DNA from 2 places in the Hymenobacter endophyticus genome. Region 2 is predicted to be linked to the other one. Evidence: riboswitches for the same ligand, from Rfam matches in the RefSeq annotation. Region 2 holds a riboswitch; the other holds the start of a gene.

What was found. A riboswitch is a leader RNA that binds a small molecule or an ion and turns the genes downstream of it on or off. The one in region 2 is predicted to bind S-adenosylmethionine.
Region 1: linked by a shared signal. The riboswitch ahead of ROI90_RS20175 (amino acid permease) and the one ahead of ROI90_RS16260 (SusC/RagA family TonB-linked outer membrane protein) in region 2 are both predicted to bind S-adenosylmethionine.

What each region holds. Positions count from the first base shown of each region.
Region 1 covers NZ_JAWDJT010000018.1:32,587-38,380, forward strand. The annotation lists gene ROI90_RS20160 (Gfo/Idh/MocA family protein) at 111-1,142, shown strand; gene ROI90_RS20165 (EcsC family protein) at 1,237-1,971, shown strand; gene ROI90_RS20170 (hypothetical protein) at 2,116-2,583, opposite strand; SAM riboswitch class I at 2,942-3,034, shown strand; gene ROI90_RS20175 (amino acid permease) at 3,340-4,788, shown strand; gene ROI90_RS20180 (CPBP family intramembrane glutamic endopeptidase) at 4,906-5,793, shown strand.
Region 2 covers NZ_JAWDJT010000011.1:168,819-174,612, reverse strand. The annotation lists gene ROI90_RS16270 (DUF1572 family protein) at 6-581, opposite strand; gene ROI90_RS16265 (DUF5694 domain-containing protein) at 617-1,471, opposite strand; SAM riboswitch class I at 1,871-1,962, shown strand; gene ROI90_RS16260 (SusC/RagA family TonB-linked outer membrane protein) at 2,442-5,468, shown strand; gene ROI90_RS16255 (RagB/SusD family nutrient uptake outer membrane protein) at 5,608-5,794, shown strand, end outside.

The DNA of each region.
Region 1 (5,794 bases), on a different contig from region 2:
CGACCAAGGCCACTTCCAGGGTTTACTCATCGGCTACTGCAACTGGCTACGCTACGCACAATCGGCCGTTTTTTCGCAGTTTGCGGGCCCTATCCTTCAATTCGTATTCAGTGCCTGTTTCCGCTGCTCTTTCCCCGGTTCGTTTTGTTATTTGTGGCGTAGGCCACATTGGCCGCCGCCATGCCGCGCTGGTAGCCCGGCACCCGGAGGCGCAACTAGTTGCTCTGGTAGATGCCCAGCCGGAGTTGGCCACCGAACTGGGACGCGAGTTTCCAGGGGTACCGTTCTACGCTTCTCTGGAGGAGTACCTGGCCCAGGGGCCTGCCGCAGAAGTGCTTACCGTAGCCACTCCCAACGGCCTGCACGCGGCCCAGGCGCAGCACGCCTTGCGTGCGGGCCTGCACGTGGTCATCGAGAAGCCTATGGCGTTGCGCACTACTGATGCGCAGGCAGTAGTTGATACCGCGCAGCAGAGCGGGCGGCTGGTATTCGGGGTGATGCAAAACCGCTACTCGCCCCCAGCGGCCTGGCTGAAGCAGGTGGTGAGCGAAGGCCGCCTCGGGCAAGTACATCTGGTGCAGCTCAACTGTTTCTGGAACCGCGACGAGCGGTATTACACACCCGGCAGCTGGCACGGCACCCAGGCCCTGGACGGCGGCACCCTGTTCACGCAGTTCAGTCATTTCGTGGATTTGCTGTACTGGGTTTTTGGTGACATCACCAATATCTCGGCCCGCTTCCGCAATTTCAACCACCAGCACCTGACCGAATTTGAGGACAGTGGCCTACTTATGTTTGACCTAGTAGGCGGGGGCAGCGGTACGCTACAGTACAGCACCGCCGTCTGGGACCGAAACCTGGAAAGCTCCCTCACTGTGGTAGCCGAGCACGGCAGCCTGCGCCTCGGCGGGCAGTATATGGATAAAGTGGAGTACTGTCACCTGCGAGACTACCACCTGCCCGAGTTGCCGCCCACCAATCCTGCCAACCAGTACGGCACCTACCAAGGCTCCGCCGCCAATCACGTTCACGTCATCGACAACGTGGTGGACACTCTCCGCCAGCGCGGTCAGGCCACCACCAATGCGCTGGAAGGCCTGAAAGTGGTGGAAATGATAGAGCGCATGTACGCGCTGAAATAAATAATATGATAATGCTAAAGCTTTAAAGGGGTGCCTTTGTCCAGATATTTGGTGAGATACGAAATACGTTTACCTGCACTTTATAAGCCAAATTATGCTCCCCGACTCACAGGCCCTAACCGAACTGCGCACCTGGCAGCGCCGCATGCAGCAAAAGCCCACGTTGTTGAACCGCGTAACGCGGCGGGTGCAGGCGCGGCTGAATGCGCTGCTGCCGGAAAAAGTGCACGTGGCCATTACCGTGGCTATCCAGAAAATGGTGCAGGGCGTACTGTTTGGCTCCAAGCATACCACCCAGCGGCCGGTGCAGGAGGGTACACTGGAGGAGCGGGAAGAGCGGGTACGGGCGCGCATCCGGGCTTACCGCAACACGGCGGCCCTGGAAGGCGGCGTAACCGGGGCAGGCGGCTTTCTGCTGGGCCTCGCCGATTTTCCGCTGCTGCTAAGTATTAAGCTCAAACTGCTGTTTGACATTGCCGCCCTGTACGGCCACGATGTACGCAGCTTCCCCGAGCGGCTGTATCTGCTGCATATCTTCCAACTAGCCTTCAGCAGCCAGCACACCCGCCGCGAAACCTACCGGCAACTCGCCGGCTGGCCCACCACGGCAGCCACTGTGACAGCCGAATTATTCGACTGGCGCACCTTTCAGCAGGAGTACCGCGACTATATTGACTTGGCGAAACTAGCCCAACTGGTGCCGGTGATAGGGGCTGCCGTGGGCGCGGTGGCCAACTACCGCCTGCTTGTGCAGCTCGGCGAAACGGCCATTATGTGTTACCGCCTGCGCTGGTTTGCCGAGCAGGGCCGTTTGCCGGATCAGGCGTAAAAACGTGGCCCTTTGTGGTTGCCGCTGGATCAATGGCCCCAGGCAGCCTCGCTGTGCTCCAACGCAACATGGCTACGCCTCCTCACCAACAAACAGCCCCGACGGAAACCATCGGGGCTGCTGGGAGAGAGAAAGTAGGGGAGGCTAGCTCTTACCTTGTTTCAGGCCCGGCTTCATACCCTGGCGGTGCGCTTTGTGCTTGGCCATTTTATCGGCCTGGAGTTGGGTGTATTTGGCGTACTGGTCGGCACTCAGGATTTGCTTGAGCTGGGCTTCATACTGGGCTTTCTCCGCCTTCATGGCCTCGTGATGCTGCTTTTTGTCAGCTGGGGTGGCCGTGCCTGCTTGGGCTTTGTGGGCCTGCATCTGCTGGGCCCGGGAGAGGTGCAGCTGGCGCACCTGCTGGGTTTGGGTGGCCGAAAGTCCGAGCTTTTTGGTCAGGCTTTGGGCGGCGTGGTCGGCGCGCTGCTCAGGGGTTTTGGCAGTTTTGTCGCCGCGCATTTTACCTCCTTTTAGGTGCTGGCCGTGGGCGGCTTTCACCGGAGTGGTTTGGGCCGAGGCCGCAGCGGCCGATAAGGAGAAGGCAGTCAGAAGAACGAGGAGCTTTTTCATGAGACTATGGTGAAGGAGTTGTAGTTGAAAGCGGGAATCAGCCACCGTCCGGACTGGCAAGCGGGTGGCTGATGGAACATTTGCAAGTCCGGTGCCAGTTTTGGTGCCAACAGGGTAAAACAGCCTCCCGGAAAAATTTAAATTTTTCGATTAAACCTCAGTCTTAGTCCTGCGTCGCAGGTTTTTAGACGGCTTTAGGTGGCATAAGATGACCGTCAGCAGGCAGGGTTTCCAGCCGGGCCTGGCGTAGTAGCTACTAGAAAAGCGGCTGCGCATGAAGGCCGTTTTTTGCTCTGTTTGCGGGGGCAGCAATCCGGCTTTACCTTTGCAGCATCAATTCTTTCTAGCCGAAGGATTGTTTTTATACAGAGGCGCTGAGAGACAGGCTCAATGACGCGTCGGCAACCACTCGCAAGCTGCGGAACGGTGCCAATTCCTGACCATATAAAAACAAGTTGCCGTGCGCTTTTTGCCCTGCTTACCAGCCCGTGTTGCCGTTTCTGCTGCCATTTTGTGCCCCTTGGGTACGGCCGCAGCCTGTTGTAGCCCGCGTTGTTGTAGCTAGCCCGTAGCCCAGAGCGTGTGCGCCGCCAGGTGCCCGCCCGCTATTCTCTGCTAGTACTATGCCGGAGCCGGGTCTGGGGCTGGTTGCCTGACGCCCGCAGCCGCGCCGGTTTCAGCGTAGTGCGGCCCGCTTCAACTGCTTACTTCCCTCTTTTTTACGACCTGCCGGGCCGAAGTCCGGCGTACCTTTTTATGCTTAGAAAATCACTGGAACTGCTGCGGCAGGAGGCGGCCGAAACCGGCGCCGGAACGCTCAAACGAAGCCTGAACGGCTTCAACCTCATTACCATTGGCATTGGGGTAATTATTGGGGCGGGCTTGTTCTCACTCACTGGCATTGCGGCGGCCAACAACGCCGGCCCGGCCGTTACGCTTTCGTTTGTGGTGGCGGCGGTGGGCTGCGCCTTCTCGGCGCTGTGCTACGCCGAGTTTGCCTCCATGGTGCCAGTAGCCGGCTCCGCCTATACCTACGCCTACGCTACCATGGGCGAGCTGTTTGCCTGGATTATCGGCTGGGATTTGGTGCTGGAGTACTCGGTAGGTGCCGCTACGGTGGCCATCAGCTGGTCGCAGTACCTGCTTAAGTTTCTCAGTAAGTATGGCATTAACCTGCCCCCGCAGCTGGTCATGTCGCCGTTTGAAACGGCCACGCTGGCCAATGGCAGCGAGGTGCACGGCTTCGTGAACGTGCCGGCCATGCTCATCGTGCTGGCCATCACCATGATTATCATTCGGGGTACCTCGGGCTCAGCCTGGTTTAATGCGCTGGTCGTCACGCTGAAGGTGGCCGTGGTGCTGGTGTTTATCGGCTTGGGCTGGCAGTACATCGACCCTACCAACTATCAGCCCTACATTCCGCAGAATACCGGCACCTTCGGGGAGTTTGGCTGGAGCGGAATTTTGCGCGGGGCCGGGGTGGTATTTTTCGTGTTTATTGGCTTCGATATTGTGGCCACCATGGCGCAGGAAACCAAGAACCCGCAACGCAACATGCCCATCGGTATCATTGGCTCCCTGCTAATTTGCACCGTGCTGTTCGTACTGTTCGGACACGTAATGACTGGTTTGGCCAACTACACCGAATTTAAAGACAGCGCCGCCCCGGTGGCCATTGCCATCGAGAAAACGCCTTATGCCTGGTTGTCCTCGGCCGTGATTCTGGCTATCATCATCGGCTATACCTCCGTGATTCTGGTGGATTTGCTGGGCCAGAGCCGGGTGTTTTTCAGCATGGCTAAGGATGGCCTGCTGCCCCCGGTGTTCTCCCGCATTCATGAGCGTTTCCGCACGCCCCTACAGTCGAATTTGCTGCTGGGCCTGTTCATTGCCCTGTTTGCGGGCTTTGTACCCATTTCCGTGGTGGGTGAAATGACGAGCATTGGCACGCTGCTGGCCTTTGTGATGGTGTGCGTGGGTATTCTGATTATGCGTAAGCGGGAGCCCGATGCCCCGCGCGGCTTCCGTACGCCCTGGGTGCCGGTGGTACCTATTCTGGGCATTCTCACCTGCGTGGTGATGATGGTGTCGTTGCCCTGGGAAACCTGGCTGCGGCTGGCGGTGTGGCTGGCCATCGGTCTGGCCATTTACTTCGGCTACGGTCGCAAGCACAGCAAGCTAGGTAATCCGGCAAAAGCTGAATAGGAAGAAAAGAAGCTGGCAGGTAAGCCTGTTGCCGCAGCCGGGACCGTAAGGTTTCGGCTGTTTGCGTTGCGGAGCTTCTTGCGCGTAGCTTTGGCTCTCATTCTATTCAGTTTTTCTGTGGAATCTATTGTTATCGAAGCGCCCGTGGCGGCGCCCAGCCCGCCGGCTACAGTGTATCCAACTATCAAGGAAAGCTGGGCTTTTTTGGGGTGGTATCTGCTACTGTCGTTGCTGGTTGGGGTGCCCATTTTACTGGTCGGAGAGAAGCTGCTGGGTATGACCCGGCCCGTTACGCTGCTGCTCATGGGTGTTGGTACCAACGCTGGCTTGCTGGGGGTTCTCTGGTGGAAACAGAAGGTGCGCTGGCCCGGTATCAACCTGCACGGCCACGTGCCCGGCTGGCTGCTGCTCGCCTTGCCGGTGCTGGTGGTATCAGCTGACATGGTGCTGACGCTGGTTCATTTTCTGCACCTGCCCAAGTTCTCCTCCGGCGAAGCTTACCGGGAACTGATGAAAGTGCCGGTCGTTGGGTTTCTTATGCTGTGCGTGGCGGCGCCAGTGTTGGAAGAACTGCTGCTGCGCGGAGTGGTATTGCAGGGGCTGTTGCGCAACTTCCCCACCCGTCCCTGGATTGCCATCGGCCAGTCGGCCCTTGTTTTCGGGGTTATGCATATGAATCCGCCGCAAAGCCTAGCTACATTCTTTCTGGGGTTGCTGATGGGCTGGCTGTATTACCGCACCCGCTCCCTGTGGCTGTGCATGGGTGTGCACTTCCTTAACAATTTCTTCGCGTTTAATGCGCTGTTGTATCAGAAAGCAGGTAAAGGCACCGACGAGGTAGCCGCCTTTGGTCACCCCTGGGCCTACACCGTGGTAGTGGTGCTGAGCGCACTGGTGTTGTGGAGCTTGCTATGGATGGTGCAGCGTGCCACCTCCCCGCCACCGGTCCACTTGCCGGTCGACGAGCTCCCGCAACCGGCCGAGTTGCAACCGGACAGCATATAAA
Region 2 (5,794 bases):
ACATACTAGCCACTGTTAACACTTCCTAGAAACTCGTCGGTGAAATGGGCGCGGTGCGGCTCCTGCGCAAACTTCTCGGCATTGTAGGCCGCCGAGTTGCCCCGCGGAATAGATAACGACTGCCACTGCTCCGCCTGCACGAGCTTCCCGATGTACACAATTTGCCCCACGTGGTAGGGGTAGTGCGCCAGCTGCCGGTTGATGGCCTCCGTAACGGTGTGGCCCTGGTTGCGGATGTACACCGGCTGGTCCCAATTGGCGGGCGTCAGGGAGTCGAGGGCGGCCAGCAGGCAGCTCCACCCGGCTTCCCAGCGCTCCAGCACCTCGGTCCGGGTGTGCAGGTCGTTGTCAAACTCGGCTTCGCGCTGCCGCCAGGGTTTTTCGCCGTCGGTGGTCAGGAAATCGGTCCAGCGGGAGAGCATATTGCCCCACAGGTGCTTCACAATGGTAGCAATGCTGTTGCTCGCGGGGTTGGGCTGCCAGAACAAGGCCTCATCGGGGAGTTGGGCAAACGTCTGGGAGCCAAGCAGCTGGTAATAGGCAAACTGCTTGCGGGCACTGGTCAGAAAATCGGCATCCATCACGAAACGGGCATGAGGTACAACAATACGAACGGCTACTTCTTCAGGTACTTCCGCGACTCCACCACCCGAAACTCCGGGTCACTGGCGAAAATGCTTTGCAGGGAGCCAATGTGCGCCGCCCCAAACAGCGCCAGCACCCGCTTGGGCCGGGTTTGCAGGGCCTGCACCACCACGTTGGAGTAGATTTTATAGTCGCGGTTTTTGAACACCGAAATCAGCTCCGCCCCAATGTAGCGGGGGTTGATGAAAGCCGTGTCCACGGCCGCATCGGGGTTGGTGAAGCGGCTGTTTACCACCCGGGCCGGCGTCACGTAGCGCAGCCGGTACACCAGGTTGTACAGCTCTGGCTGGTTGATGGCGGCCAGGTAGCGGTACAGGGGCAGGCTACCACCCTCTAGTTCCGCCTTCAGGCTACTCGCTGCTTTGCTCAGCTCCTGCCCGGCCTGCTGGTATACCTCAATGTTCTGGCCGGTGCGCAAAATCCCCTGCGACGTACCGCCCGGAGCATTGGCGCAGTAAATGTTGGGTAGCTGCAGCTGCTTACCCAGCCGGAACGCCACCTGGTAAATCTCGCTGCGGCCGCCGGGCAGGGCGGCCAGAGCCAGCTTGTCTTGGCGGTACAGGGCGTAGAGGCTGTCGATGCGGGGCTGCTCCTCGGGCAGGGCTTCCACCACCAGCATATCGGGCTGGTATTTGGCAATGGCGGCCGTGAAGCGGCTGATATTCTGCTGTCCCTGGGGCGTCAGCACGTCGGTAGTGGGCTTGTCGGCTTTATAAATCTGGTTTAGATGGTCGCAGCCCACAATCATTACATCAGTAGCGGGTTTCTGGGCCAGGCTGGCATAAGAAAAGGCCCCAAACAGGAGGGTAAAGCAGGCTTTCTTCATGAATAAGAAGTAGATAATTGGCTGGAAGTGCGAGTTACACTCAATTGTCGATTTTTCAGCGGGAGGCCGATGCTTATGTCGGTAGTTGCCTAGGGTAGGCTGGGTGTAAGCAACACTTGGCGACACCCCGCATAGAGGACGCCTATTGCCCCACGAAACGTTGCCCGACTGTATCTGAGGCAGGATCATTCCGCAGAAAAATCAGCCCAACTAAACCGATAAAGCGGCCATTCGCAAACCACAGAATATAGCTTTAACGAGGCCGATAAGCGGCATTCTGGGCGTGGGTGACCTTGAATAGATGACGGGCAGAAGGCCGGCGTTGAAAATAAAAATTTGGTTTTTCGAAATACGCGCCAGTACATTTGCACCATCAATTCTTTACCCCACAAAGGATTGTTTTTATACAGAGGCGCGGAGAGACAGGCTCGATGAACCGCCGACAACCCCCGGAACATCCGGAACGGTGCCAAGTCCTGACCATATAAAAACAACAACGCCGTGAAGTCCTTCACCAGCACCCCCAGCAGTACCCGTACCCGCGCATCCGTACAGCATGGATGTTGTGGCCTGATGCGTGGCTCCGTCTGTATGCGGATGGTGGGCATGGGCTGCTAAGGCGTCGGGAATTTCCCTTTCTTGCTTTTTGCTTGCCGGTAGAGCAGAGCGGTAGCGCGCCATTGCTCTACGCAGTACCCGGGCCTAGTAGGCCCGCGGGGTTTTTCTGTGCGCCGACTGCTTCGGCCCCAGGATAGCCAGTTCCTCCCTACTTGCTCTCTCCGCAAACTGCTAGTTCCGCCGGCCCCTTGCCGGCCTGCTGGCCCCCGGCTGTGCACAAGCCAGGTGTAGGAGTGGAAGTTGTGCCCCCAGGGTTTTCGCCTTTTTGGTATTCACCTCCCGACGCGCCGGCGCGGCCCCTGAGTGGGCTGCTGTTATGGCTGCGCGTGCTCATCCCTTGCTTTTCCTGCATATGAAATCCTCTACCCTTCTGGCGGTGCCAGCAGTGGTGGCAGGCCTGGCCCCGGCGAGTTTCGCCCAGACGGCCGCCTCCCCCATCACCGGTACTATTGTGGATGCCACGGACCGCAGCCCGTTACCGGGCGTTACGGTGGTGGTCAAAGGCACCACCGTAGGTGCCTCTACCGGCCCCGACGGCACTTTTTCCCTGACCCTGCCGCCCGGCAGCAGCACCCTGACCATTAGCGCCATTGGCTACGAAAGCCAGACCGTGGATGCCTCCGCCGGCCCGGTGCGCGTGGCCCTCAAAGCTGATGTGAAGCAGCTCTCGGAAGTGGTGGTGACGGGCTACAGCGAGCAAAACCGCAAGACCCTGACCAGCGCCATCAGCTCGGTGAAGGGTGATGCGCTCAAGGACATTCCGGCGGCCAGCCCCGACCAGCTCCTGCAGGGCAAAGCGCCCGGCGTGCAGGTATCGGCCAACTCCGGGGTGCCGGGCGGCGGTATTTTTATCCGCATCCGGGGTAGCAACTCCGTGAATGCCAGCAACGACCCGCTGTACGTGGTGGATGGGGTGTTCATCAACAACACCAACCTAATTGCCACCGGCCTGGGCAACCAGGTTTCCAGCAACCCGCTGGCCGACATCAACCCCCAGGATATTGAGAGCATCGAAATCCTGAAGGACGCCAACGCCACGGCCATTTACGGCTCCCGCGGGGCCAATGGGGTGGTACTCATCACTACCAAGCGCGGCAAGGCCGGCGACAAAACCCGCATTACCTTCAACACCTACCACGCCTGGTCGGAGGCCCCCAAGCAGTATGACCTAGTAACGGGCCCGGAGCTGGCCCAGCTGGAAAATGAGCGGTTTTTGAATGACGGCGGCAACCCGACCCAGTTGCCCTACCGCCCAACGGCCGCCGGGGGGCGCGGCCTACCCGAGGAGCAACAAACCTACGACCGGCTTTCCGACGTGTTTCGGACGGCCCAGACCCAGAGCTACGAGCTGTCGGCGGCCGGGGGCTCGGCTAAAACGCAGTTCTACATCGGAGGCGGCTATTTCCGGCAGGAAAGCATTGCCCGGCCCACCAACTTCGACCGGTTTAGCCTGCGGGTGAACCTGGATAACTCCGTGACCGATAGGCTGCGCATTGGAACCAGTACGGCCCTCACGCGCACCCACCGCAACGTGAGCAGCAACGACAACAACCCGGTGGGCGTCATCAACTCGGCCCTGTTTCCGCGCACCAACCTGCCGATTTACAACCCCGATGGTACCTACGCCAAGTACGGCTCCTTCGATAACCACCAGGCCCTCATCGACAACCTGAACAATGATGCGGTGGGTTCGCGCGTCATCTCAAACGTGTACGGGCAGTACCAGCTGGGCAAGCACTTGACCTTGCGCAGCAGTTGGAGCATCGACTTCAACGACATGTACGAGAACAACTTTAACAACACGCTCATCCTGGCTGGGCAGCCCCGGGGCACGGCTACCTCCTTCCTCTCCCGTGACATAACCCTGCTCAACGAGCAGACCCTGAATTACTCGGTTGATTTCGGCGAGAACCACTCCCTGCAGGCCCTGGTGGGCAATACCATCCAGAAAAACACGTTCCAGCGCACCAGTCTGGCGGGCCAGCAGTTCCCCAGCAATGACCTGACCAGCATTGCCTCGGCGGCTACCCAAACGGGCTCCTCGTCCCGCTCCCAGGCGGGGCTGTTGTCGTTTTTCGGCAAGGCTACCTACAGCTTCAAGCAGCGCTACACCGCCGACGTGAGTTTGCGGGCTGACGCTTCCTCCCGCTTCGGGGCCGATAACCGCTGGGGCTATTTCCCGGCCGTGGGCTTGGGCTGGCGCCTAAGCGAGGAAGAATTTATCCGGAATCTGAACGTGTTTCAGGAGCTGAAGCTGCGCGGTAGCCTGGGCAAAACCGGCAACCAGGCCGGCATCAGCGACTTTGCCGCCCGCGGGCTGGTGCAGGGCGGGGCCAACTACCTCGACTTGCCCGGCACTACTCCCCTGCAACTCGCCAACCCCAACCTGAGCTGGGAAAGCACCCGGCAGTGGAACGTGGGCCTGGACGCGGCCGTGCTGCAAAACCGGCTGCTGCTGGAGCTGAACTACTACGACAAGTACACCTCGGGCCTGCTGCTGAACGTGCCGGTGCCGCGCAAAACGGGCTTTGCCTCAGTGGTGGAAAACTACGGGGCCGTGAGCAATAAGGGCGTTGAGGTGCAGCTGACCGCCAACTGGCTGCCCCGCACCTCGGCCGTGCAGTGGAGCACCACCGCCAACGTGGCCCGCAACGTGAACCGCATCGAGAAGCTGGCCGCACCCATTACCTCGGGCTCCCGCGACATTTTCCGGTTGCAGGAAGGCGCGCCGCTCTACTCCTTCTGGCTATACCACCAAACCGGCGTGAACCCCGAAACCGGCGACGCCCAGTACGAGGACGTGAACGGCGACGGGCAACTATCGGTGGCCGACCGACGGCTGGTGGGCAACGCTTGGCCCGACTACTTCGGGGGCCTCACCAACTCGGTGAGCTACAAAGGGCTGGATGTTGGCTTCACGCTGAACTTCGAGCAGGGAGCGAAAATCATGAACATGAACCGCTTCTTTCTGGTGCACGGCGGCACCCAGAGCAACATTGGCTACCTGCGCGAGCAGCTGGACCGCTGGCAGAAGCCTGGTGACCAAACCGACATTCCGCGCCTAACCACCAACCCGGCCAGCAACAACTACGGGGGCGTGGTGCAGAACCTGAGCGACCGGTACCTGGAAGACGGCTCCTTCCTGCGCCTGCGCACCCTTTCGCTGGGCTACACCGTGCCCCAGCAGCTCGTGAGCCGAGCCCGCCTCAACTCCCTGCGCGTGTACGTGCAGGCTGCCAACCTCTTCACCATCACGCCCTACTCCGGCCTCGACCCCGAGGTGAACTCCCAGAGTGGGGTGAGCAACACCAAAAACTTCGACTGGGCTACCGTGCCCCAACCCCGCACCTTTCAGGTGGGCCTTACGGTGGGCTTATAACCAAGACATAAGCCCGTCATGCTGAGCGCAGCCGAAGCATCTCTACCGCTTCGTCCACACGATTGAGTTAGCCCGCAGTAGAGATGCTTCGGCTGCGCTCAGCATGACATTACACTCTGTTTTTCAGAATCTGACTTCGATGAAATCTTCGCTATACCACTTGCTGTTTGCCGCCGTACTGGGTGCTTCTACCCTGAGTATTTCGGCTTGCAACGATTTGTTGGACCCAACGCCGGTGCAGCAGCTTCCCGACGACCAAGCCATTACTGATGCCAGCAGTGCCCGCTCCGCCACCATTGGCGTGTACGACCGGGTGCAGGCCTACT